2 regions of the Pseudarthrobacter siccitolerans genome follow, and region 2 is predicted to be linked to the other one. Evidence: predicted binding sites of a transcription regulator. Region 2 holds the regulator's gene; the other holds the start of a gene.
The links. The regulator LexA, encoded in region 2, represses DNA repair genes until DNA is damaged. The targets are predictions, from matches to a motif close to TCGAACANNTGTTCGA.

Region 1: QFZ36_RS12155 (shikimate dehydrogenase) is a predicted target of LexA. The motif match lies at 5,175-5,190, and genes of this name have one in related genera.

Annotation. Positions count from the first base shown of each region.
Region 1 is NZ_JAUSXB010000001.1:2,599,611-2,610,601, forward strand. Features, by position in the region: gene QFZ36_RS12135 (lyase family protein) at 1-869, opposite strand, end outside; gene pcaG (protocatechuate 3,4-dioxygenase subunit alpha) at 866-1,423, opposite strand; gene pcaH (protocatechuate 3,4-dioxygenase subunit beta) at 1,429-2,301, opposite strand; gene QFZ36_RS12150 (bifunctional sugar phosphate isomerase/epimerase/4-hydroxyphenylpyruvate dioxygenase family protein) at 2,345-4,213, opposite strand; gene QFZ36_RS12155 (shikimate dehydrogenase) at 4,213-5,094, opposite strand; gene QFZ36_RS12160 (IclR family transcriptional regulator) at 5,268-6,095, opposite strand; gene QFZ36_RS12165 (MFS transporter) at 6,328-7,647, shown strand; gene QFZ36_RS12170 (ATP-dependent DNA ligase) at 7,764-8,840, opposite strand; gene QFZ36_RS12175 (AEC family transporter) at 8,898-9,821, opposite strand; gene QFZ36_RS12180 (TIGR03885 family FMN-dependent LLM class oxidoreductase) at 9,992-10,991, shown strand, end outside.
Region 2 is NZ_JAUSXB010000001.1:4,390,181-4,401,171, reverse strand. Features, by position in the region: gene rplT (50S ribosomal protein L20) at 1-195, opposite strand, end outside; gene rpmI (50S ribosomal protein L35) at 312-506, opposite strand; gene infC (translation initiation factor IF-3) at 623-1,687, opposite strand; gene QFZ36_RS20410 (DUF1844 domain-containing protein) at 2,074-2,460, shown strand; partial or broken gene QFZ36_RS20405 (MFS transporter) at 2,645-3,942, opposite strand; gene QFZ36_RS20400 (SseB family protein) at 3,997-4,881, opposite strand; gene priA (bifunctional 1-(5-phosphoribosyl)-5-((5-phosphoribosylamino)methylideneamino)imidazole-4-carboxamide isomerase/phosphoribosylanthranilate isomerase PriA) at 4,907-5,653, opposite strand; gene QFZ36_RS20390 (hypothetical protein) at 5,697-5,855, opposite strand; gene hisH (imidazole glycerol phosphate synthase subunit HisH) at 5,856-6,590, opposite strand; gene hisB (imidazoleglycerol-phosphate dehydratase HisB) at 6,587-7,207, opposite strand; gene QFZ36_RS20375 (histidinol-phosphate transaminase) at 7,267-8,385, opposite strand; gene QFZ36_RS20370 (LysM peptidoglycan-binding domain-containing protein) at 8,478-8,819, opposite strand; gene lexA (transcriptional repressor LexA) at 9,200-9,934, shown strand; gene QFZ36_RS20360 (ATP-dependent DNA helicase) at 10,018-10,991, opposite strand, start outside.

The DNA of each region.
Region 1 (10,991 bases), 1.8 Mb from region 2:
GGCTCGGCCAGTTCGCCCACCTCCGGCCTGCTCAGGAAGAGGACGTCGGCCGCGATCTTGCCGAAGGAATCCAAGACTGCCGTCAAGGCATGCCCCAACGACGTGATGGCCAGGCGGTTGGTGTGCCACGGCGCCGGAGCGGCAGAAAGGCCCAACTGGGACGCCAGCGCATCAGCCAGGCTGAAGGGCGTGGCGGACGAGCCGGACGTCAGGACACTGCCCGCAGCCAGGGTCCCGGCGGCTCCGCCGAACTGCACCGGGAACTCCACGTTCTCCAGGTTTCGGCCTGCGGCGGCGACGCCCTGGAACCACTGCGCGGCGCGGAGGCCAAACGTGAACGGCAGCGAATGCTGGGTCAGGCTCCTGCCCACGCACAGCGTGTCCGCATGCTGCTCCGCCAAGGTGGCGAGCGCCGTCGTCGCGCCTTTCAGGTCAGCCAGCAGCGCCTCCACGGTGTTGCGGGCCAGCAGCATCAGGGCGGTGTCCAGGACGTCCTGGCTGGTCAGTGAGGTGTGCACGGCTTTCCCGGCGCCGACGTTGCCGGTGTCCAGCACCGCGACCTGCTTGCGGAGGTCGCCGAGCAGCGGGATCACGGGGTTGCCGCCGCCTTGGGCACGGCGGGCGATGTCCACCGGATCGTAGCGGCCCGCCTCAGCAGCGGAAGCGACGACGGCGGCCGCACCGGCGGGTGCCAGGTCCGCCTTCTCCAGCACGGCAGCCCAGCCGGACTCCACGGCGAGGATCGCCGCCAGCACTGCCCGGTCCCCCGTCAGCACCCCGACCAGCGGCGATGCCGAGACAGGGCTGAGCAGGCCGACGTCGCCGTCGGCCCTCACGGCCCCGCGTGCCGGGCTGGCCGCGTCAGTCACTGGAAGTCCAGGAAGACTGTCTCGCCCTCACCCTGAAGGCGGATATCAAAGGTCAGGCCGCCGTCGGGATCGCGCCGGGCGATGAGGGTCTGGCGGCGCTCCGGGTCGAGCGAGCCGAGCAGCGGGTCGCTGGCCAGCGCCTCCTCGTTTTCGGGGAGGTAGATGCGGGTGAAGAGCCGGTTGGTCAGGCCGCGGGCAAAGACGGCCACGGAGATGAACGGCGCGGCCCCAGGCTTCGTGGGGCCCGGGTTGACGGTGGTGAAGGTGTACACGCCGCTGTAACCAACGGAGCCGCGGCCCCAGCCGGTAAACGTGTAGCCGTCGCGGACCAGCGAGCCGGTTTTCTGGACCACGTTGCCCTCGGCGTCGGGCTGCCAGATTTCCAGGATGGCGTCCGGAACGGTCTCCCCGGCGCCGTCATACACGGTGCCCTGCAGGCGGATGGAGCCGGGCGAACCCGGTGCGAGGAGTTCGTTGTCCTTCTCGAACGGCAGCGCGTAGCCGTAGAACGGGCCGACGGTCTGACCGGGGGTGGGTACCAGTTTGGTGCTCATCTTTCCTACTCCTCATCACCTTCTGCGCCGAGCGCCTCATTTTCGGTCCACGTCCGCTTGGGGCCGGTCAGGACGATGTCCCAGTTGTAGCCCAGCGCCCACTCGGGTTCGGTGAGGGTGTGGTCGTAGTTGGCCACCAGCCGGTCGCGGGCGTCCTGGTCCACGATGGTCTGGTAGATGGGGTCCAGCGGGAAGAGCTGGTCGCCGGGGAAGTACATCTGGGTGATGATGCGCTGGGTGAATTCGCTGCCGAACAGCGAGAAGTGGATGTGCGCGGGGCGCCAGGCGTTCAGGTGGTTCTTCCAGGGGTAGGCGCCGGGCTTGATGGTGGTGAACCGGTAGGAGCCGTCCGGGCCGGTGATACAGCGGCCGATGCCCGTGAAGTTGGGATCGATCGGTGCGGGGTGCTGGTCGCGCTTGTGGATGTAGCGGCCGGAGGCATTGGCCTGCCAGATCTCCACCAGCTGGCCTGCCACCGGGTGACCGTCGCCATCCAGGACTTTGCCGGCCACGATGATGCGCTCACCCTGCGGCTCGCCGTTGTGCTGGATGGTCAGGTCCGATTCCAGGGCGTGCACGTCCTGGTGGCCGAAGGCCGGGGAGTACAGCTCGATGGTCTCCGGGTCCGCGTGGTGCAGGCTCTTGGTGGGGTGCCGCAGGATGCTGCTGCGGTAGGGCGGGTAGTCCAGCCGCGGCTGGGTCTCGGCCGGGGCGCCGTCCTTGAGGGCCCGCACATAGGCGTCGCCGATCGAGTTGATCTCTGCACTGAGATCCGCCTGGGTTTCCACGTTCCTGGAAGACCCGTGCGCGGCGTGCGGCTCGGCGGGAGGCACGAGTTCCTCGGATTCGAGCGCTTGTGCGGTGTGGTCTGAAGGCACAGCCGGCTCCTTTCGGTTTTGGATTCTTAGGTGGTGTACAGGTTCAGGGGCGGGCGAGGTCGTACTGGACTGCGTGGCGCACCGGAGCATTGGGCGCCCCGTAGCCGTCGTAGTTGCCGCGGCGTTCCACCATTTCGAAGAACACGCTGCCCACGGTGGCGGTATAGAAATGGAGGAATTCCCCGCTGGCGTCCCGGTCATACAGGAGGTTGAGCTCCTGGAGGGTGGCCAGCAGGCCCGGTTCAAGGTCGAAGCGGGCGTCCAGGTCCTCGTAGTAGTTGGCCGGAATCTGCAGGAACTCGAGGCCGCGGTCGCGGGCGGACCTGGCGGCGGACACAAGGTCGTCCACGGCGAACGCGATGTGTTCCTGGTAGGTCTTGCGGGCGTGCTGGGCCGGTGCCTGCTGTACCGGGGCGAGGTTCAGAACGAGCCGCACGGCGCCGTCGGACGTCTGCATGACCTGCGAGCGCACCAGGCCGCTGGGGCTCGGCACCTCCGCGAAGGGCTGCGGTTCCAGTGCCAGGGCGCTGGTGTAGAAGAGGACGGCTTCGTCGAAGTGCTGCCACGGCTGGGCAAGGTTCACGTGATCGATGACAGCATTCTGTGACTGCCGCGGGTGTTCCAGCCCCTCGCCGAATTCGTGCGTCCAGGCGGCGGTGCCGTCGGGGCTGCCCTGGCACAGGAAGATCTCGGTGGAGTCCGGGGCGGAGATGCCCTGGAACACTTCCTCGTCAGCCTGGACCTTGCGGGCCACCACGGGCGCTTTCAGCTGCTGGGCCCGGGCAGAGGCAATCACGGGGGAATCGACGTCGAACCCCAAAGCGGCGATGGCCGGCTCCGCGTGGGTGGCCGCCTGTTCGTTGATGATCACGCGCGCCTGGCCCATGGTCCAGAGCTGGACGTCCTTGGTGCGGTGGCGGCCTTCGAAGGTAAAGCCAAGCTGGCCCAGCAGCTTTTCAAGCCGGGCGGTATCGTCCGCCTTGACCTCTGCGAAGTTGAAGCCTGCCGGTTCGCTCACCTTCGGCAGCGTGGCCAGTTCCATGGGATAACGACGGCGGGCGGCGGCGCCTGCGGCACCTTCCGAGGCGTTCCCGGCAAGCCATTTGGCACTCTGTTCCTCAAGCCAGATCAGCGATCGCATGGCGTCCACGGCGGTGCGCTCGACGTCGGACTGGCGGAACACGTCGTTGAAGACTTCCAGGGAAACCGGGCCGGTGTAGCCGGCACGGACCACGTGGCCCATGAACTTGGCGAGCTCAAACTGGCCTTCGCCGGGGAAGACGCGGTAGTGCCGGCTCCAGGACAGCACATCCATCGAGAGCTTGGGAGCGTCCGCTACCTGGACGAAGAAGATCTTTTCGGCGTTGATCTTCTCGATCGGCGCCGTGTCCCAGTCGCGGGAAAGGATGTGGAAGGAGTCCAGGCAGGTGCCGAAGTTGGGATGGTCCACCATCTCCACCAGGCGGTAGGCGTGCTCGTAGTCGTTGACGTACTTGCCCCAGGCGAGGGCCTCGTAAGCGACCTTGACACCATGATCCCCGGCCAACTCCGCGAGTTCGGTGAGCTGCGACGCGCGGAGGTCATCATCGTCGATGGTGGCCGTGGCCACGTTCGAGCAGACCAGGATGGTGTCCATGCCCAGGCGGGACATGAGCTTGAACTTCGCTTCGGCGCGCCGGAGGTTGGCCTTCAGCAGATCCGGGGTGACGCCGTCGAAATCCCGGAAGGGCTGGTAGAGGTCCAGTCCCAGGCCGAGGTCGGCGGCCATTTTGCGCACATCCTCGGGGCCGAGGGGTGACGTGACCAGGTCCTGCTCAAAAATCTCGATGCCGTCGAAGCCCGCGATGGCGCAGGCCTGCATCTTTTCCTTCAGCGTGCCGGACAGGCAGACCGTGGCGATTCCGGTGCGCATCAGGCGGCCACCTCTTCGGCGGCCACAAGCTCCAGGAAGTGGTTGCGCATGCGGTCCGGGTCGGGTTCAAGGCCGGTGAAGATGCGGAAGGCGTCAGCTGCCTGGCCTACTGCCATCCGGCCGCCGTCCAGCACCTCGCATCCCTTGGCGCGGGCGCCCCGGACCAGTTCGGTGTCGATGGGGCGGTAGACGATGTCCGCCACCCAGTGGCGCGGTTCCAGCAGCTCAAGGTCCAGCGGAACGCCGGGGTGTGCGGCCATGCCCACCGGGGTGCAGTGGACCAGGCCGTCGGCGAGGGGCATCAGTTGGGGCAGTTCCCCCGTCGTCCGTGCCGTGACGGTGCTGTCCGGGAAGAAGCCGGCCAGCTCCTCTGCGCGCGCGGCGGCACGGGCGGGGTCCATGTCCACCAGGTCCAGCGTCTTCACGCCGGCTGTGAGCAGGGCGTAGGCGACGGCGGAGCCTGCCCCGCCGGCACCCAACTGCACCACACGGTCCAGCCTCGCGCCCGGAAGGCCGGATGCCAAAGCCGCGGCGAAACCGGAGAAGTCGGTGTTGTGGCCGATGAAACGCCCATCCTCAATCACCACGGTGTTGACGGCGCCGAGCCGGAGGGCATCCGGGGAGACCTCGTCAAGGTGCTGCAGCACCAGCTGCTTGCAGGGGTGCGTGATGTTCAAGCCGTTGAAGCCCAGGCTGCGGGCGCTGTGAAGCAGCTGGCCGACGGACTCGCCGGGAAGGCCCAGCTCCAGGAGGTCAATGGGGCGGTAAAGGTAGCGCAGGCCCTGCACGTCCCCTTCGCGTTCGTGCATGGGCGGGGTGAGTGACGGCATTACGCCATCGCCGACCAGTCCCACCAGGTAGGACTCAGTTCGATTGCTCATCCGTGCAGCTCCTTTGATACGGCACCAGCCGGGCGGCGCAGCCTTGGCATACGCAACGGGACCGGTGATAGGGATTACAGTACAACACTTGTTCACATCTTGCACTCTTGTTCTAGATACGAACAGGAGCCCGAAAGCGGCCTCCCACAGCCGCCGAACTTCAGCCCGTTCGGCTAACGCAGTGGAAGCCTGGCCGAGAGTTCGGCGGCAGCTTCCTGCAGCAGCGGCACATGGGCAGCCAGCGCCTCGACGCTAAGGCGGAAGACGGGGACGGCGGTGGCCAGTGAGGCGAAAGCGTGGCCCTGGGAGTTGAAGACGGGCACGGCAACAGCGCGCATGCCGAGTTCGTTCTCCTCATCCATCAAGGCGTAGCCGCGGCTGCGGACCTGCTCGATTTCCGCCCGGAAGGCGTCCCGGTCCGTGATGGAATACTCCGTCAGCGGCTCCAGCTCCAGCTCCTCCACCAGGCGCTGGCGCTCGGCGTCGTCAGCGAAGGCCACCAGCGCCTTGCCCACCGAGGTGGTATGCAGCGCACCCAGGTGCCCGGGGTCGCTGGTCACCCGGAAAGTGCGGGGCCCGTCCACCTTGTTGACGGTGAGGTGGTGGTGGCCGTCGCGGACGCTAAGGATGGTGGCCTCACCGGTCTGCTCGGTGACGCGGCGCAGCACGGGCAGGGCGGCGCCGGCGAAACCGTGATGGTTGGAGACGCGCTGGCCCAGCTGGAAGATCCGCAGCCCCAGGTGGTAGCGGCGACCGTCGGGCTCGTAGTCGACGAAGCCGTCCCGGGTCAGCGAACCCAGGAGGCGGTAGGTGGTGCTGAAGGGCAGCTCCGCCCTGCGCGAGATCTCCGCGGCACTGGCGCCGCGGGGCTCGTCGCCCAGGAGGACGAGCAGGCCCAGGGCCTTGCCCACCATGTCCGTGCGGTCCGCCTTCGCAGCCTTGGAGTCCATCTTGGGGTCAGCAGAAACGCCATTGTCCGCTGTGGCTTGATTCACACTCATGCCGTCCATGTTGCCACATGGTGGGAGCTATTTCTAGATGGTGATTATTTTCTTGACAGGTGACTCCACTCACAGTCATCATTGCTGTATTGCACAAGTAGCTCCCACCATGTGGCTACTGTCCGGGTCCTCCCGCCACTGCAGCCGTGCCGACCAAAGCCAACACCCAGGCCGTGCCGGCTGAAGCTCCCCCGATCCATCCGCGACAAAGTCGTCACATCTAAGGAACTCCATGAGCCAGATACTTCCGTCCGCCGAGCCAGGCATCGCTGCCCCGGCCGGGACGCCGAAGAAGGCAGCCCTCGCCAGCTTCCTGGGCAGCGCCGTCGAATACTACGACTTCTTCATCTTCGGTTCCGCCGCCGCCCTCATCTTCCCCAAGGTCTTCTTCCCCGATGCTGACGCGAACGCGGCCATCATGTCCTTCGCCACCTTCGGGTTCGCCTACGTCGCCCGTCCGATCGGCGCCGTCATTCTGGGCCACTTCGGCGACAGGGTGGGCCGGCGGAAGGTCCTCATGTTCACCCTTCTCCTGATGGGTGCCTCAACCTTCATCATCGGCTGCCTCCCGGACTTCAACACCGTCGGCTGGTGGGCTCCCGCCCTGCTGGTGCTGGCCCGCCTTTGCCAGGGACTCTCCGCCGCCGGAGAGCAGGCCGGCGCCTCCTCCATGACGCTGGAACACGCCCCGGACAACCGCCGCTCCTTCTTCACTTCCTGGACCCTCACCGGCACCCAGGGCGGCCAGATCCTCGCCGCGCTCGTCTTCATCCCCGTCCTGGCCCTCCCGGACGAGATCAAGTACGGCATCGGCTGGCGCATCCCGTTCTGGCTCAGCGCAGTCGTTGTTGTGGTGGCGTTCTTCATCCGCCGCACCCTGCACGAACCGCCGGCCTTCGAGGAAGCCCAGAAGTCGGCCCAGATCTCCAAGCTCCCCGTCGCAGACCTGCTCAAGGGCCACTGGCGCGACGTCCTGCGCGTCATCTGCTGTGCCTTCATCGCCGCAGTCTCCACAGTTTTCGGCACCCTTGCCATCAGCTACGCCAAGACCGTTGCCGGCGTTGACGGCACCACCACACTCTGGCTCGTGGTGGGCGCCAACCTCGTAGCCCTGGGCACCCAGCCGCTGTTCGGCATGCTGGCGGACAAGATCGGCCGCAAGCCCGTCTTCATCTACGGCGCCCTCGCCAGCGCCGCCCTGACGCCCGTGTTCCTGCTCAGCCTGGAATCAGGCAGCGTGCCGCTGATGTTCCTGGCCGCCATCGGCTTCTTCTCCTGCGGCTACGCCGCCTCCAACGCCGTCTGGCCGTCCTTCTACGCCGAGATGTTCAGCACCAAGGTGCGCTTCTCCGGCCTGGCCATCGGCACCCAGCTCGGCTTCCTGATGGCAGGTTTCGCCCCGGCCATCGTTGCAGCCATGGGCGGCATCAAGCCGGGCGGCTGGGTCCAGATCAGCATCTTCACCGCCATCATCTGCGCAGTGGCAGCCATCTCCGCGCTGACCGCCAAGGAATCCTTCAAGGTTCCCACCAAGCAGCTCGGCCTGAAGTAACCTTCCGCCGGACCGGAAGCACATTCCAGCCCGGTTTTCAGACCGGAAAGCCCGCCATTCCCCCAAATGGCGGGCTTTCCTTTTCCAAAACCGGGCTGTTCCGGCACCCCGCGCCCCTAAGGCCGCCCGGTCTCCAGCACCGACGCCAGGTCGAAGCTGACAGGTTCCTCCAGCTGCGCGTAAGTGCACGATTCCGGATCCCGGTCCGGGCGCCAGCGGTTGAACTGGGCGGTGTGCCGGAACCGGTCGCCCTCCATGTGGTCATAGCGGACCTCCACCACGAGGTCGGGCCGGAGCGGCACGAAGGACAGGTCCTTGCCGGCGCTCCAGCGGCTGCCTTCGGAGTTCCGCGGCGTCCGTTCGCCTTCCTCCTGCTTGGCCCAGGCCCACGGATGGTCCTCGAAGTCGGTGACGAGCGGCTGCAGCTGCTCGAACAGCTCCTGGCGGCGCTTCATCGGGAAGGCGCCGATCACGCCCACGCTGGCCAGGCCGCCGTCGTCCTTGTACAGGCCGAGCAGGAGCGAACCGATAGCGTCCGGCCCGCTCTTGTGCAGCCGGTAGCCGGCCACCACGCAGTCCGCGGTGCGCTCGTGCTTGGTTTTGAACATCACCCGTTTGTCCGGCTCGTACCGTCCGTCCAGGCGTTTGGCCACCACCCCGTCCAGCCCGGCGCCTTCAAACTGCTCAAACCACTGCCCGGCCGTGTCCTTGTCCGTGGTGGCCGCGGTGAGGTGGACGGGGGCTTTGCTGGCGGCGAGCGCCTTCTCAAGTGCCGCCCGCCGCTCCGTGAAGGGCCTGTCCCTGTAGTCGTCTTCGCCCAAGGCCAGCAGGTCAAACGCCACGAACGAGGCCGGGGTCTGCGCCGCGAGCAGCTTCACCCGGCTGGCCGCCGGGTGAATCCGCTGCTGGAGGGCGTCGAAATCCAGCCGGTCGCCGGACGGGCCGATCAGGATAATCTCGCCGTCCACCACGCACCGGGGCGGCAGGTTTTCCCTTAAGGCTTCCACGAGTTCAGGAAAGTAGCGGGTCATGGGCTTTTCGTTGCGGCTGCCGATCTCCAACTCGTCGCCGTCCCGGAAGATGATGGACCGGAAGCCGTCCCACTTGGGCTCGTAGCTGAGACCGCCTTCCGGGATGCCGCTGACGGCCTTGGCGAGCATGGGCGGGACGGGCGGCATCACGGGAAGTTCCATGCTGCCCATTCTTGCCCGGCGACCGCCCCTGGCGGAAGACCAGCGGAAGACCGGTGCTCAGCCGGCCAGCAGCCAGACGATCAGGATCAGCGCCGGGGCTGCCGCCGCTGTCGAAAGGAGGATGGTTTCCCGGGCCACCGCCACCCCGCGGCCGTACTTGCCCGCGAACAGGAACACGTTCTGGGCGGAGGGGAGCGCTGCCATCAGCACCACGCCCAGGAGCATGTGCTGGTCCAGGCTGAAGAGGAAGCGCCCGACGACGAAAGCCACCAGGGGCATCACCGCAGACTTCAGCGCGGTGGCGGTCAGGATTTCCGCGGTATGCCCGCCGCTTTGCAGCATGCGCGAGCCGTGCAGGGACATGCCAAAGGCCAGCAGCACCACCGGAACGGCCGCCCCGCCCAGGAGCGTCAGCGGCGCCATCACCGGGCCGGGAAGCTCCACCTTGAACGCCGCCAGGACAACGCCCAGTAGAGAGGCGATGATCATGGGGTTCCGGAACGGTTGGGTCAGCAGCAGGCGGGGAGAAAACCGGCCGGCGGCGGAAAGGTCCAGAAGAGTGAGGACCAGCGGCGCGAACAGGAGCAGCTGGACCAGCAGGACCGGCGCCACCGGGGTTGCGTCGCCCAGCGCGTACAGCGTGATGGGGATGCCGATGTTGTTGGCGTTGACGTAGGAACTGGCCATGGCCCCAACGGCGGTTTCGGCCAATGGGCGCCGGAACCACAGCCGGCTCGCCGCCACATACAGCAAAGCAGTCACGGCAGCCGTGATCATGGCCAGCGGAACGTAGGCGGAAAAGACCACAGTGAGGTCGGATTCGAGGACCACCGTGAACAGCAGCACCGGGTTGGTGATAAAGAAGGCGGTGCGGGTCAGCGCCGAAACGGTCGGCTCTCCGCCCAGTCCGCACCGCGCGGCAATGTAGCCCACCGCAATGACGACGCCGATCACCGCCAGCCCGATCAGCACACCGACCACAAGAGGTACTTCCTTCCAGTTCCGCCAGCTGCGCAGGACCGCAGCGGGCGCAGTGTTACAAGTTACAAACTTATCTGACAAGTGGCAGGCCGGCTGCACCGGTGCCGCATTCCGCCAACCGCCCGGCCGAAACCCTCGACAGGGCACGCGCCGGACGGTAGAGGTTAACGATGGTTACTGTCGGCTTCCACGCTTCACACGAACAGATCAGCCCCGCCCGGCTCCTCAGGGACGTCCAGCACGCGGAGCGGGCGGGCTTTGACGCGGCTATGTGCTCGGACCACATCGAGCCGTGGTCCGCCCGGCAGGGACACTCCGGCTTCGCCTGGTCCTGGCTGGGAGCAGCGCTGGCCACCACCAATCTCCGGTTCGGGGTGGTCACGGCGCCCGGCCAGCGGTACCACCCGGCCATCATCGCCCATGCCTCGGCCACCCTGGCCGGCATGTTCCCGGGCCGGTTCTGGATGGCCACCGGCAGCGGGGAGAACATGAACGAGCACATCACCGGGGATCCCTGGCCGCCCAAGGACATCCGCCAGCGCCGGCTGGAGGAAAGCGTGGAGGTGATACGGCGCCTGCATCGCGGCGAGGAGGTCACCCACCGCGGCCTGGTCACCGTGGAACAGGCGAGGATCTGGGACGTTCCGGACAACCCCCCGCCGCTCATTGCTCCCGCGGTCAGCGTGGACACCGCCCGGCGTGCGGCCGCATGGGCGGATGGCCTGGTCACCGTGAACCAGCCGGCCGACAAGCTCAAGGACATGCTGGCGGCCTACCGGGACAACGGCGGGCAGGGCAAGGCTGTCCTGCAGGTCCATTTGTCCTGGGCCGGGAACGAAGAGGAAGCTGTTGCCGTTGCGCTCGACCAGTGGCGGACCAACACCTATGATCCGCCCATCCCTTGGGATTTGCCCACCGCCGGACACTTCGACGTGGTGGGCGAACACGTGACAGCGGAGCAGGTCCGCAAAACCGTGAACGTCTCGGCGGACCTGGGCCAGCATACGGAGTGGCTGGCCGAATACGCAGACTTGGGCTTCGACGAGCTCTACCTGCACTTTGTGGGCCAGGAGCAGGCTCCCTTCATCGACGCGTTCGCCGCGGAGGTACTCCCGCAACTGCGCATGCCGGGCAGCACCCCGGCGGTCCCGCAGCTTTCTGCGGCCGGTG
Region 2 (10,991 bases):
GATGCGCTGGATCCAGAGGCGGCGGAAGTCGCCCTTCTTCTTCTTGCGGTCGCCGTAGCTGTACACAAACGAGTGCAGCAGCTGCTCTTTGGCCTTGCGGTACAGGCGTGAACGCTGTCCACGGTAGCCCTTTGCGCGTTCAAGGATAACCCGGCGCTTCTTGTGGGCGTTGACCGCCCTCTTCACACGTGCCACGTGCGTACTCCTTCGAAATTCTGATCCCAAGCATCTACTGCCGGATTTCCGGCGGCCTGAGAAGGCTTTTTGGCAGGTGACTTACACCAGGTGGTGCCAGTCAAAGAACTTGGAAATTAGATGCCGAGCATCTTCCGGATGACCTTGGCGTCGCCCTTGAAGACGATCTTGTCGCCGGCAAGGCGGCGGGTCAGCCTGGAGGACTTGTGCTCGAGGTAGTGGCGGCGGTTGGCCTGCTGGCGGCGCAGCTTGCCGCTGCCGGTCAGCTTGAAGCGCTTCTTAGCACCACTGTGGGTTTTCATCTTCGGCATGGGAACCGATCTCCTTACGTATCCGCAGGCGGGGCCTGCAGTTCTATCGCGCAGCTGCCCCTGGGGGCGGCGTGCTGGTTGCGGACTGCCGGAGGGCGACCTCCGGCAGCTGTGAACTAAGTGGTCTTCTTACCAGCGGGCTTCGGCACTGCCTTGGGGGCAGGGCGGGCAGCGGGCTTGGGTGCAGCTGGCCTGGCCACCGGCTTCGGCGGAGCAGGGACTGCTGCGGGCTTCGGCGCCGCGGCTGCCGGCTTGGCGGCTTCGGGCTTTGCCGCGGCCGGCTGGGGAGCCGGTGCAGCAGCCTTGGGTGCGGCAGCCTTGGGAGCTTCCTGCCTCGGAGCCGCAGCCTTGGGAGCTTCCTGCCTCGGAGCCGCAGCCTTGGGGGCTTCCTGCTTGGGAGCTTCCTGCTTCGGGGCTTCCTGCTTAGGAGCTTCCTGCTTCGGGGCTTCCTGCTTAGGAGCTTCGGCTGCCTTGGCCGGAACTTCTTCAGCAGCAGGTTCGACGGCGGGTGCCGCCTCCTGCACGGGAGCCTCAGGCGCTGCTTCCGGTTCCGTTGAAACCGTGAATCCCTCAGGAAGCAGGTCCGCGAGGGACTGCGTCAGGGGTGCCTGGTCGTCGCCGGACACGTCGATGCGGCCAGATGCCTTGGCTTCGTTCTGTGCCTTCGCTTCTGCCCGCTGCGTGGCGCGGCGTGCTTCGGCCTTGGCCTCAGCCTTGTTCTTCAGCGGCCCAACCACCATGACCATGTTGCGGCCGTCGATGCGGGGACTGGATTCAACCACGCCGACTTCGGCGACGTCCTCGGCGAAGCGCTGGAGCAGGCGGATGCCCATTTCCGGACGCTGCTGTTCACGGCCACGGAACTGGATCATGGCCTTGACCTTGTCCCCGGCGCCGAGGAAGCGCAGTGCGTGCCCGCGCTTGGTCTCGTAGTCGTGGGTGTCAATCTTCAGGCGGAAGCGGATTTCCTTCAGAACAGTGTTCGTCTGGTTCTTCCGTGCTTCACGTGCCTTGACCGCGGCCTCGTACTTGTACTTGCCGAAGTCCATCAGCTTGCACACCGGAGGCTTCGCCTGAGGTGCAACTTCAACGAGATCAAGATCGGACTCGGCGGCCAGACGCAGGGCATCCTCAATACGGACGATTCCTACCTGTTCACCTGCAGGGCCGACCAGCCGCACCTCGGGGACGCGGATACGCTCATTGATTCTTGGCTCGCTAATGTTAAAGCTCCTGTGTTGTTGTGGGATCCGGAAAATAGGGAAGGCCCCCAATTGCCGGAGCAATCGAAGGCCTCAAAGACTGGGTGGGTGCGTCCAAAAAGGAACAGCACGTTTGGTGCCGGCGTATGCCGGTTCCGCTGCCAACCAGGTACCCGGCAACCTTGCGTTCCATAAAACTTCCGGAACAGCGGCTGACGCGGGTGGGAGAGAACTCCGCTTGCAAACTGCATGCCATTCTACAGAAAAAGTTCCCCACAACGCAGGCGTTGCTGGGAACCTTGATCGTTTTTGGGAACAATCTCTGAAATAACGACATCCAGTCGGTCTGTGTCAAGCTTACCAGTATGAGCACCCCAGACAGTAATTCACACGTTTTCGAGCCCGCCGGCGCCGCCGGCGACGTCTCCCAGCAAATCCGCGACATTTCCGAAGTGCCGGCCATTGAGGTCATCACCACCGCAGCCGTCCACCTGATGAGTGCCGCTGCCGTCAAACTTGGCCTGGCAGCGGAAGAGAACGCCGAGGAGCTCAAGGACCTGGACGAGGCCCGGAAACTGATCACCGCGCTGGCCGGCCTGGTGACCGCTGCGGCTCCTGAAATCGGCTCCCAGCACGCAGGACCCTTGCGTGATGGCCTGCGGTCGCTGCAGCTGGCTTTCCGCGAAGAGTCGCTGATCCCCGATGCCCCCGGCAAGGGCCCGGGCGAAAAGTACACGGGCGCCGTCAACTAAGGACTGCCGTACCACGCCACGAGCACCTCACATGATTACGACGGCGGCGGGCCGGCCCACACGGGCCGCCCGCCGCCGTCGTCGGTTCCGGCAGTGCCAGCCCCGTCGGGACCAACGGTTGCTCCGTAACTGCCGTCTTGGCGAACTTTAGAGGCCGTTACGGGCAATCGATGAAGGGTGGGGGTCAGGCGGCCCACCTGCGGCGCCGCCGGCGCTGGAGCACCAACCCCACCAGGCACAGCGCAACTCCCGCCGCACCCACCGCGACGAAACCTCCGGACGGCCCCACCTGGTCGATGAAGACGCCCGCCAGCGGAGCGCCAAACGCCACGCCGGCCGTGAGCGCCGAGCCGTACCAGCCCATTGCCTCGCCCCGGCGCTCCTCGGACACCAGGTCCGCCAATTCTCCGATGCCGAGGACAGCACCGGAGCGCACAGCAGGCCGGGGAGCAGCGAGACCAGGGCGAGGGTCCAGGTGTCGTGGGCGAAGCCCATGGGGATGGTCAGGGCGGCCATGCCCAGGAGCAGGAGAATGGGCGAGATGGGCCGGTGCATCGCACCGTAGATGAGTCCGCCCACTACCGAGGCAGCGCACCAGAACAGGAAGACGATGCCGATTTCGGCCTGGTGTCCGCCCCTTTCGAGCGCGGCGACGATTCCCACGTCGGTGCCACTGAGAACCATTCCTGCCCCGGCGGCAACCGCGAAGAGTGCTGCCACAGAGGCGGTGAACCACGTAAAGCTGACCGCCACTCTCTCCCTCAAACCGGCGCTGCGGGCAGTGTGTGCACCCGCGGGGGCCAGGTCCGCGGCCGCTTCCTGAACGTGGGCGGGGGCGGTGGCGACGACGGCAGCCTCGGCCGCGCGCTGCTGGTCCGCCTCGCAGTCGTCAACGATTGTGACGCTGCGGGTGGGTGGGTTGAACCACATCAGGAACAGTCCGGCCAGTGACGTGGACACGCCCACAATCGTCAGGCCGGCAACGCTGAAGCCGCTGGTGGCGACGATGGCCCCGGCGGCCGGACCGATCATAAACACCACTTCCGTGGTGATCGCGTCGAGGGCGAAGGCGGTGCGGCGCTGATCGCCGTCGGCCAGCACGCCCAAGGACTGCCGCACCACGCTGAAGATGGGCAATGTGAGGAGTCCGCCCACAAAGACCAGCGGCAGGAGCCACTGGTAGGACACATGCGGTACAACGGACCAAATGACCGTCTCGGACACCACCGAAGGAATCAAGGCCTTGCGCAGGCCCACCGTATCTACCCGGCGGCCCCGCCAGGGTGCGCCAACGGCGATGCCGATGGTCATCACCGCGGCGGCCGCGCCGGCAGCGGCGTATCCCTGGCCGAGGGTAAGGACGATGTGCAGGGTCAGCAGCACGCCGGCTGCCGAGTGCGGGATCCGGGCGATCATACCCACCAGGAGCAGCCGCCTGATGGGCCGCACGGCGAGCAACTCCCGGTAGAGAGCGAAATTCACTAAAGAATCCTTCGGTCTGCCGCAGCCGGCCGGGGATCCCCCTCCTCGCCGCAGCTAGTGGACAGCGCGCCGCAGTTTTACCTCGATGGAATCGACCCGCTCACCAAACAATACATTCCGGGACCACTCAGCCTGGAGTCCGGCCACCAACTCCTGGACGGCGGCGGCGTCCAGGCCGTCCTCAAGGTAGAGGACCACCTGCAGTTCGGGACCGGCGCCCCCGCCGCCGAGGGTGGCGCCGGCAGCCGTGCGGGTTGCCACTCCCCTGCCCGGCAGGAGCTCCAGGCTCCGCACCGCCGGGAAGCCCGCTGCAGCCTGCCGCATCTGGAGGGCGAGGGCGTCATCGGTGTACGACGGAATCCACTCGTGCTGCTGGGCCAGTGCCCACATGGCAGGCCGCCGGACCACAAACGTCACTGCCGAGCCCGGGTCAAGGACCAGCAGTTCGGCTCCTTCGGATACGGCGGAAAGGGCTGCGCGGGCTGCGTAGACCGCTACCGGCCGCGCCTCTGGATGCCAGGAACTGAGCGCTTCCGCGGAGGTGAACGCCGGCATGGCGGTCCTGCCGTCAGCGGCTTTGAGGGTCACCAGCGCCATGTCCGACTGCTTGTCGGCCTGCAGGCCGTCCCGGCCTTCGGCTTCTTCGGCGAGCTGGGCAACGATCGGGATAAAGACACGGGCGGTGGCGAGGGCGGCAACCACGGCTGCTTCGTCCCCGTGCCCTGCCTGCAGGGCCGCGACGGCGGTGAGGTAGCGGGGGTCGGCCAGTCCGTCGTCGTTATCAAAGTTATGGATCTTGGCGTGCTCCCCCGCCAGGCTGCGCCCTGCCCAGGGCTGGCCGGCAGAGTCGGTGGCACCACCTGCGCCGGCCAGTGCTGCTGCGATATGGCCGGGGAGGTGGCGTTGGGGAGTGCCGGATCCGGGTTCGGTGCTGGCCATGGTGCTGCCTTTTTGGCCTGGCTGCCTAGCGGCGGCCGGCGACGTCGAGGGCCTCGGGCAGCGTAAAGGCACCGGCGTACAGGGCCTTACCCACGATGGCGCCTTCAACTCCCAGCGGCACCAGGGAGCGGAGCACCTTGAGGTCATCAAGGCTCGAAATGCCACCCGAGGCCACCACGGGCTTGCCGGTTTTGTCGACCATTTGGCGGAGCAGTTCCACGTTGGGCCCCTGCAGGGTCCCGTCCTTGGTCACGTCGGTGACCACGTAGCGCGAGCACCCGGCCTCCTCGAGCCTGCCCAGGACGTCCCAGAGGTCCCCGCCTTCCTTGGTCCAGCCGCGGCCTGCCAGGGTGGTTCCGCGGACATCCAGGCCGACGGCGATTTTGTCACCGAAGCGTTCAATGGCCCGGCGGGTCCATTCCGGGTTTTCCAGCGCTGCCGTCCCCAGGTTCACCCGGGCCACGCCCAAGTCCAGCGCTGCTTCGAGGGTTTCGTCGTCGCGAAGGCCGCCGGAGAGTTCAACCTTGATGTCCAGCCGGCCCACTACCTCCCGCAGCAGCTCGGCATTCGAACCGCGGCCGAAGGCGGCGTCCAGGTCAACCAGGTGGACCCATTCCGCACCCTGCTGCTGCCAGTTCAGGGCCGCTTCCAGCGGGGTTCCATAGCTTGTTTCGCTGCCCGCTTCGCCTTGGACCAGCCGGACGGCCTGGCCGTTGACGACGTCGACGGCGGGCAGCAGTTCAAGAACCGGCAGGTCGGTAGCGGTGTTCATCAATATCCTCGAAAGTTGGGGGGAACGGATGGGTAGGGTGCGGCTAGTTGGCCGGCAGCGTCAGCAGGTAGGCGGCCAGCAGTGCCATGCCCGCCAGGACGTAGAAGGAAACCTGGGTCCAGAGCGGTTTGCGCTGCTGACGGAAGGAAATACCGCCGCCGATGAGCAGGCCGGCGAGGCCCATCAGGAGGACAGACCACATTTAGGCGTCGCCGCCGGCCGGGGCGGGCCGGCGGAGGGCTTCCACCCAGTTGCGCAGGAGCTGCGCACCGGCGTCGCCGGACTTTTCCGGGTGGAACTGGGTTGCGCAGAGCGGGCCGTTTTCCACGGCAGCGATGAATGGAGCGCCGTGCTCGGACCAGGTGACCAGGGGCGCGGCCATCCGTGGCTGGATGACGTCGAAGTTCCATTCCTGCACACCGTAGGAGTGCACGAAGTAGAACCGTTCGTTTTCGACGCCGGCAAAAAGCTTTGAGCCTTCCGGTACCTTGACGGTGTTCCAGCCCATGTGCGGAACAACCTCCGCGGGCAGGAGTTCCACCTTGCCGGGCCATTCGCCGATGCCTTCAGCCTCGGTACCGTGCTCCACGCCTGCTTCGAACAGCACCTGAAGGCCTACGCAGATGGCCAGGACGGGGCGGCCGCCGGCGACGCGCCGGCCGATGAGGCGGATGCCGTCCACTGCTTTGAGTTCGCGCATAACTGTTTCAAAAGCGCCCACGCCGGGGACCACCAGGCCGTCGGCGTTCAGGACATCCTCGGGCTTGGAGCTGAGGATCACCTCGGCGCCAGCGCGCTCCAGCGCACGGACTGCCGAGCGGACGTTCCCGGAACCGTAGTCGAGGACCGTGACCGTGGGTTTCCCCTCGGGTGACGGCAGCTTCTGTGAAGCAGAGGGATCGATGATGGCGCCGTCCCGAAGGACCTGGCCGCTCACAGCGCACCCTTGGTGGAGGGAATGCCTTCGACGCGGGGATCGGACTCAACAGCTGCGCGCAGGGCACGGGCGAACGCCTTGAACTGGGCCTCGACGATGTGGTGCGGATCCCTTCCCGCGATGACGTTCATGTGCAGGCAGATCCCCGCGTGCAGGGTGATCGCTTCAAAGACGTGGCGGGTCAGCGAGCCGGTGAAGTGGCCGCCGATCAGGTGGTACTCCTGGCCTGCAGGTTCCCCGCCGTGCACGAGGTACGGGCGGCCGGAGACGTCGACCACGGCGTGCGCCAGTGCCTCGTCCAGTGGCACGGTGGCTTCACCGAAGCGGCGGATTCCGGCCTTGTTCCCCAGGGCCGTTCGCAGCACCTCTCCGAACGTGATGGCAACATCCTCCACCGTGTGGTGGACGTCGATGTGGGTGTCTCCGGTCGCCTTCACCGTCAGGTCAATGAGCGAGTGCTTGCACAGCGCGGTGAGCATGTGGTCGTAGAAGGGCACCGACGTGTCGATGTCCGAGATGCCGGTACCGTCAAGGTTGATCTCCACGAGCACGGAGGACTCGCTGGTGGCACGCTCCATGCGCGCGGTCCTGGCCGCATTGGATCCGGTGGAACTCATGGTCAAGTGTCCTTTGGGAAGAAGGAGTGGTTCAGGCGTCCAGCGCCGGTACTTCCAGTCTAGGCCGGAAGCCTGGCCTGGCCGGCAAGGATGCTTTCCAGGGACGTGAGGAAGGCTGTGGTTTCCGTCTCAGTGCCTGCGGTGACGCGAAGGTGGCCAGGAATTCCGACGTCCCGGATCAGCACGCCCGCGTCGAGCAGCTCCTGCCAGACCTGGTGTGGGTTCTCCAGCCCGCCGAAGAATACGTAGTTGGAGTCCGAGGCGGCGGGCTTCAGGCCCATCCTGGTCAGCTCCGCCACAATCCGGTCGCGCTGTTTCTTGATGTCTTCAACGTCCGCCATCAGCGCCTCGCGGTGCTGAAGGGCAGCCAGGGCGGTGGCCTGGGTGATGGCGGACAGGTGGTACGGGAGCCGTACCAGCCGCAGCGCATCGGTGACCTCTGGCGCTGCGGCCATGTAGCCGAGGCGCGCCCCGGCCAGGGCAAATGCCTTGCTCATGGTGCGCGAGACAATCAGCCGCTCCCGCCCTGGCAGGAGGGAAAGGGCGCTGGGCGTGCCGTCATGGGCGAACTCGTGGTACGCCTCATCCACGATGACGATCGTCTGGCTGGCTTCGCCGGCCTCGTATACGGCCTCCACCACGTCAAGTCCAAGGCCGGTACCCGTGGGGTTGTTCGGGGAGCAGAGGAAAACGATATTGGGCTGGAGTTCCTTGACCTGCAGGGCGGCAGATTCAGCAGTGAGGCCGTAACCGTCAGCCCGTTCGCCAACAATGTATTCGGTGTCCGTGCCGCTGGCCAGCAGCGGGTACATGGAGTACGTGGGGGGAAAGCCCAGCGCGCTGCGGCCGGGGCCGCCGAAAGCCTGGAGGATCTGCTGGAGTACCTCGTTGGAGCCGTTGGCCGCCCACACGTTCGATGCATCGAGCCCGTGCCCCAGATACTCCGCGAGGGCCGTGCGCAGCTCGGTAAATTCGCGGTCAGGATACCGGTTGAGCCCTGCAGCGGCCTCCGTCACTGCCGCACTGATGGCGGCGCGGACATCCGCGGGCACACCATGGGTGTTCTCGTTGACGTTGAGGAGGATGGGGACATCCAGCTGGGGCGCGCCGTACGGGGTAAGGCCACGAAGGTTGTTGCGGAGGGGAAGCCGGTTCAGGCGCTCTAGCTGGTCATTCACCTGAACAGTTTAGTGCCCGTGCGGGAGACCGGAAAATGTGACGGTGCGCTGTTCGCGCTCAGCGTGCAGCTCCGCTGCGACAGTGCCTGGCGCTAGGGCGTGGGTACGTAGAGCTGTTGCCCGGGATGGACCACGCCGGCAGTCAGGTTGTTGAGCTGGACGATGTCTGCCACAACGTCACGGGCATCACGCTCCGGGTCGACGGTACCGGCTATGGCCCACAGTGACTGGCCCGGCTGTACGGTGACAGTAACCGTGGGGGTAAGGGAAAGGTCCGCCGCGGAGTCTGAGGCCTTTGCCGGCGAGTTGAAGAAGCCGGCGAGGGAGAGCAGCAACGCCGCCAGCAGGACCAGGGGGATGCCGATCAGGACGATCTTTCCGCGCCGGGTCAGGCGCAGCGGCGGCAGGGGGGCCGGGCGCGCCGGCTGCGCCATGAGTTGATGCACTGAAAGAAGCTGCGGACGTGAACCCTGTGAAGCAGATGTAGCTGACATGAACTGAGCCCTCCTGGACCTGACCGTGCTGCCCGATGTTCGCCCGGTGGCCGTCGATGTCCCCGGGACGTGGTCCTGGTTTTCGAATGGCTTGAAGCCGAGTAGAACAGATGTTCGAACTTTGCTTTCTCTGTTTTAGCACTTATCAACGAATAATGTCGAGACTCGCTAGAACAAATGTTTGAAAATGCAATGTGGCTGGCCTAGCTTGGAAGACAAGAACAACCACCTCTGAAGTTGATCAGCAGGGTCTGACAATTACGGCGGCAACTCCAGGTCCGGGCCAAACGGCAAGGGCAAACTGAAAGGCATTGGCGAATATGGCAGCAGCAGCCGCCGGGGGCAGGGCAACCTCCCAACCGAAGAAGACCGCCAAGGGCCTGACGCCGCGGCAAAAGAAAATCCTTGAAACTATCCAGCGCTCGGTCAATGACAACGGCTACCCGCCGTCCATGCGGGAAATCGGTGACACCGTGGGCCTGGCGAGCTTGTCCAGCGTTACGCACCAGCTGTCGCAGCTGGAAAAGCTCGGCTACCTTCGCCGCGACCCGAAACGGCCCCGCGCCATGGAGGTGCTGATGCCTCTGACGTTGGATGGTGGTTCAACCAAGCCGGCAACCGAGCCTTCTGTCCTGCTGCCGGGCAGCGGCAGCACGGTGACCCAACTTCCCACCGCCATGGACACTGCGATGGTTCCCCTCGTGGGCCGCATCGCCGCCGGTGGTCCCATCCTGGCCGACCAGGTGGTGGAGGATGTCCTGCCGCTGCCCCGCCAGCTCGTGGGCCAGGGGGAACTGTTTATGCTCAGGGTGGCCGGCGATTCGATGGTGGACGCAGCGATCTGCGACGGCGACTGGGTGGTGGTACGCCGCCAGGCGGACGCCGCCAACGGGGATATCGTCGCGGCGCTGCTGGACGACGAAGCCACCGTCAAGACCTTCCGTCAGCGGGACGGCCACACCTGGCTGCTGCCGCAGAACACCCAGTACGAACCCATCCTGGGCGACCACGCCACCATCATGGGCAAGGTTGTGTCGGTGCTCCGCTCGCTCTAGAAAGCGTCAGGCGTTCACCCGCAACGCGAAGGTGTTGCGCGAACCTGAAGGCCGCCGGCAGCGCGAAGGCACTCCCGGCAGCGTCAGGAGTTCTCCTGCGCCAACCGCTCAAGCGCCGCGATGGCCGTCTTCCGGTCCGTCGTGGGCCAGAAGGGCGGCAGCGCGCCGCGAAGGAAGCCTGCATAGCGTTCGGTGGCGAGCCGGGAGTCCAGTACGGCCACCACGCCCTTGTCGCCCGTCGAGCGGATCAGCCGTCCGGCTCCCTGGGCCAGGCGGATGGCAGCATGGGTGGCTGAAACGGACATAAAGCCGTTACCGCCGGCCTGCGCCACGGCGCGGGAGCGGGCCGTCATCAGTGGATCGTCCGGCCGCGGGAACGGAATCCGGTCAATGACCACCAGCCGGCAGGACCCGCCGGGAACATCCACCCCCTGCCATAGGGACATGGTGCCGAACAGGCAGGTATCGGGTTCGTCCGCAAACTGCTTCACCAGGGCCGTCATGGTGGAGTCGCCCTGGCAGAGGATGGTCATTCCCAGCTTTGGCCGCAGCGCATCGGCCGCTTCCTCAGCCGCCCGGCGGGACGAAAACAGGCACAGCGCACCGCCGCTGGATGCCCGGATCAGGGCTTCCAGTTCGGCCAGGGATTCCGGGGACGCTCCACGGCCGGGCTTGGGCAGGTGCCCGGCCACGTAGAGGATGCCCTGCTTGGGGTAGTCGAAGGGCGATCCCACATCGACGCCGGTCCAGCTGGGCGCGCCCTCGCCGACGAGGCCCAGGCCTCCGGCGGCGGGCTCGAACGCGGAACCGATGGCCAGGGTTGCCGAGGTCAGCACCACCGTATGCCCGGCGAACAGGCCCTCCCGCAGCCGTCCCGCCACGGACAGCGGGGCAACGTTGATTAGCGCGGGCGCGGTCTCGTCCGGCTGGGAGTATCCCTGCTGCGGGTCAAAGGAGCTGGTGCGGGAGAACCACACCACTTCCCTGTTTTCGCGGGCCGCGAGGAGCCGTTCGCACAGTTCCAGGATGACCATCAGCCGGGAACGGGCGAGCTGCC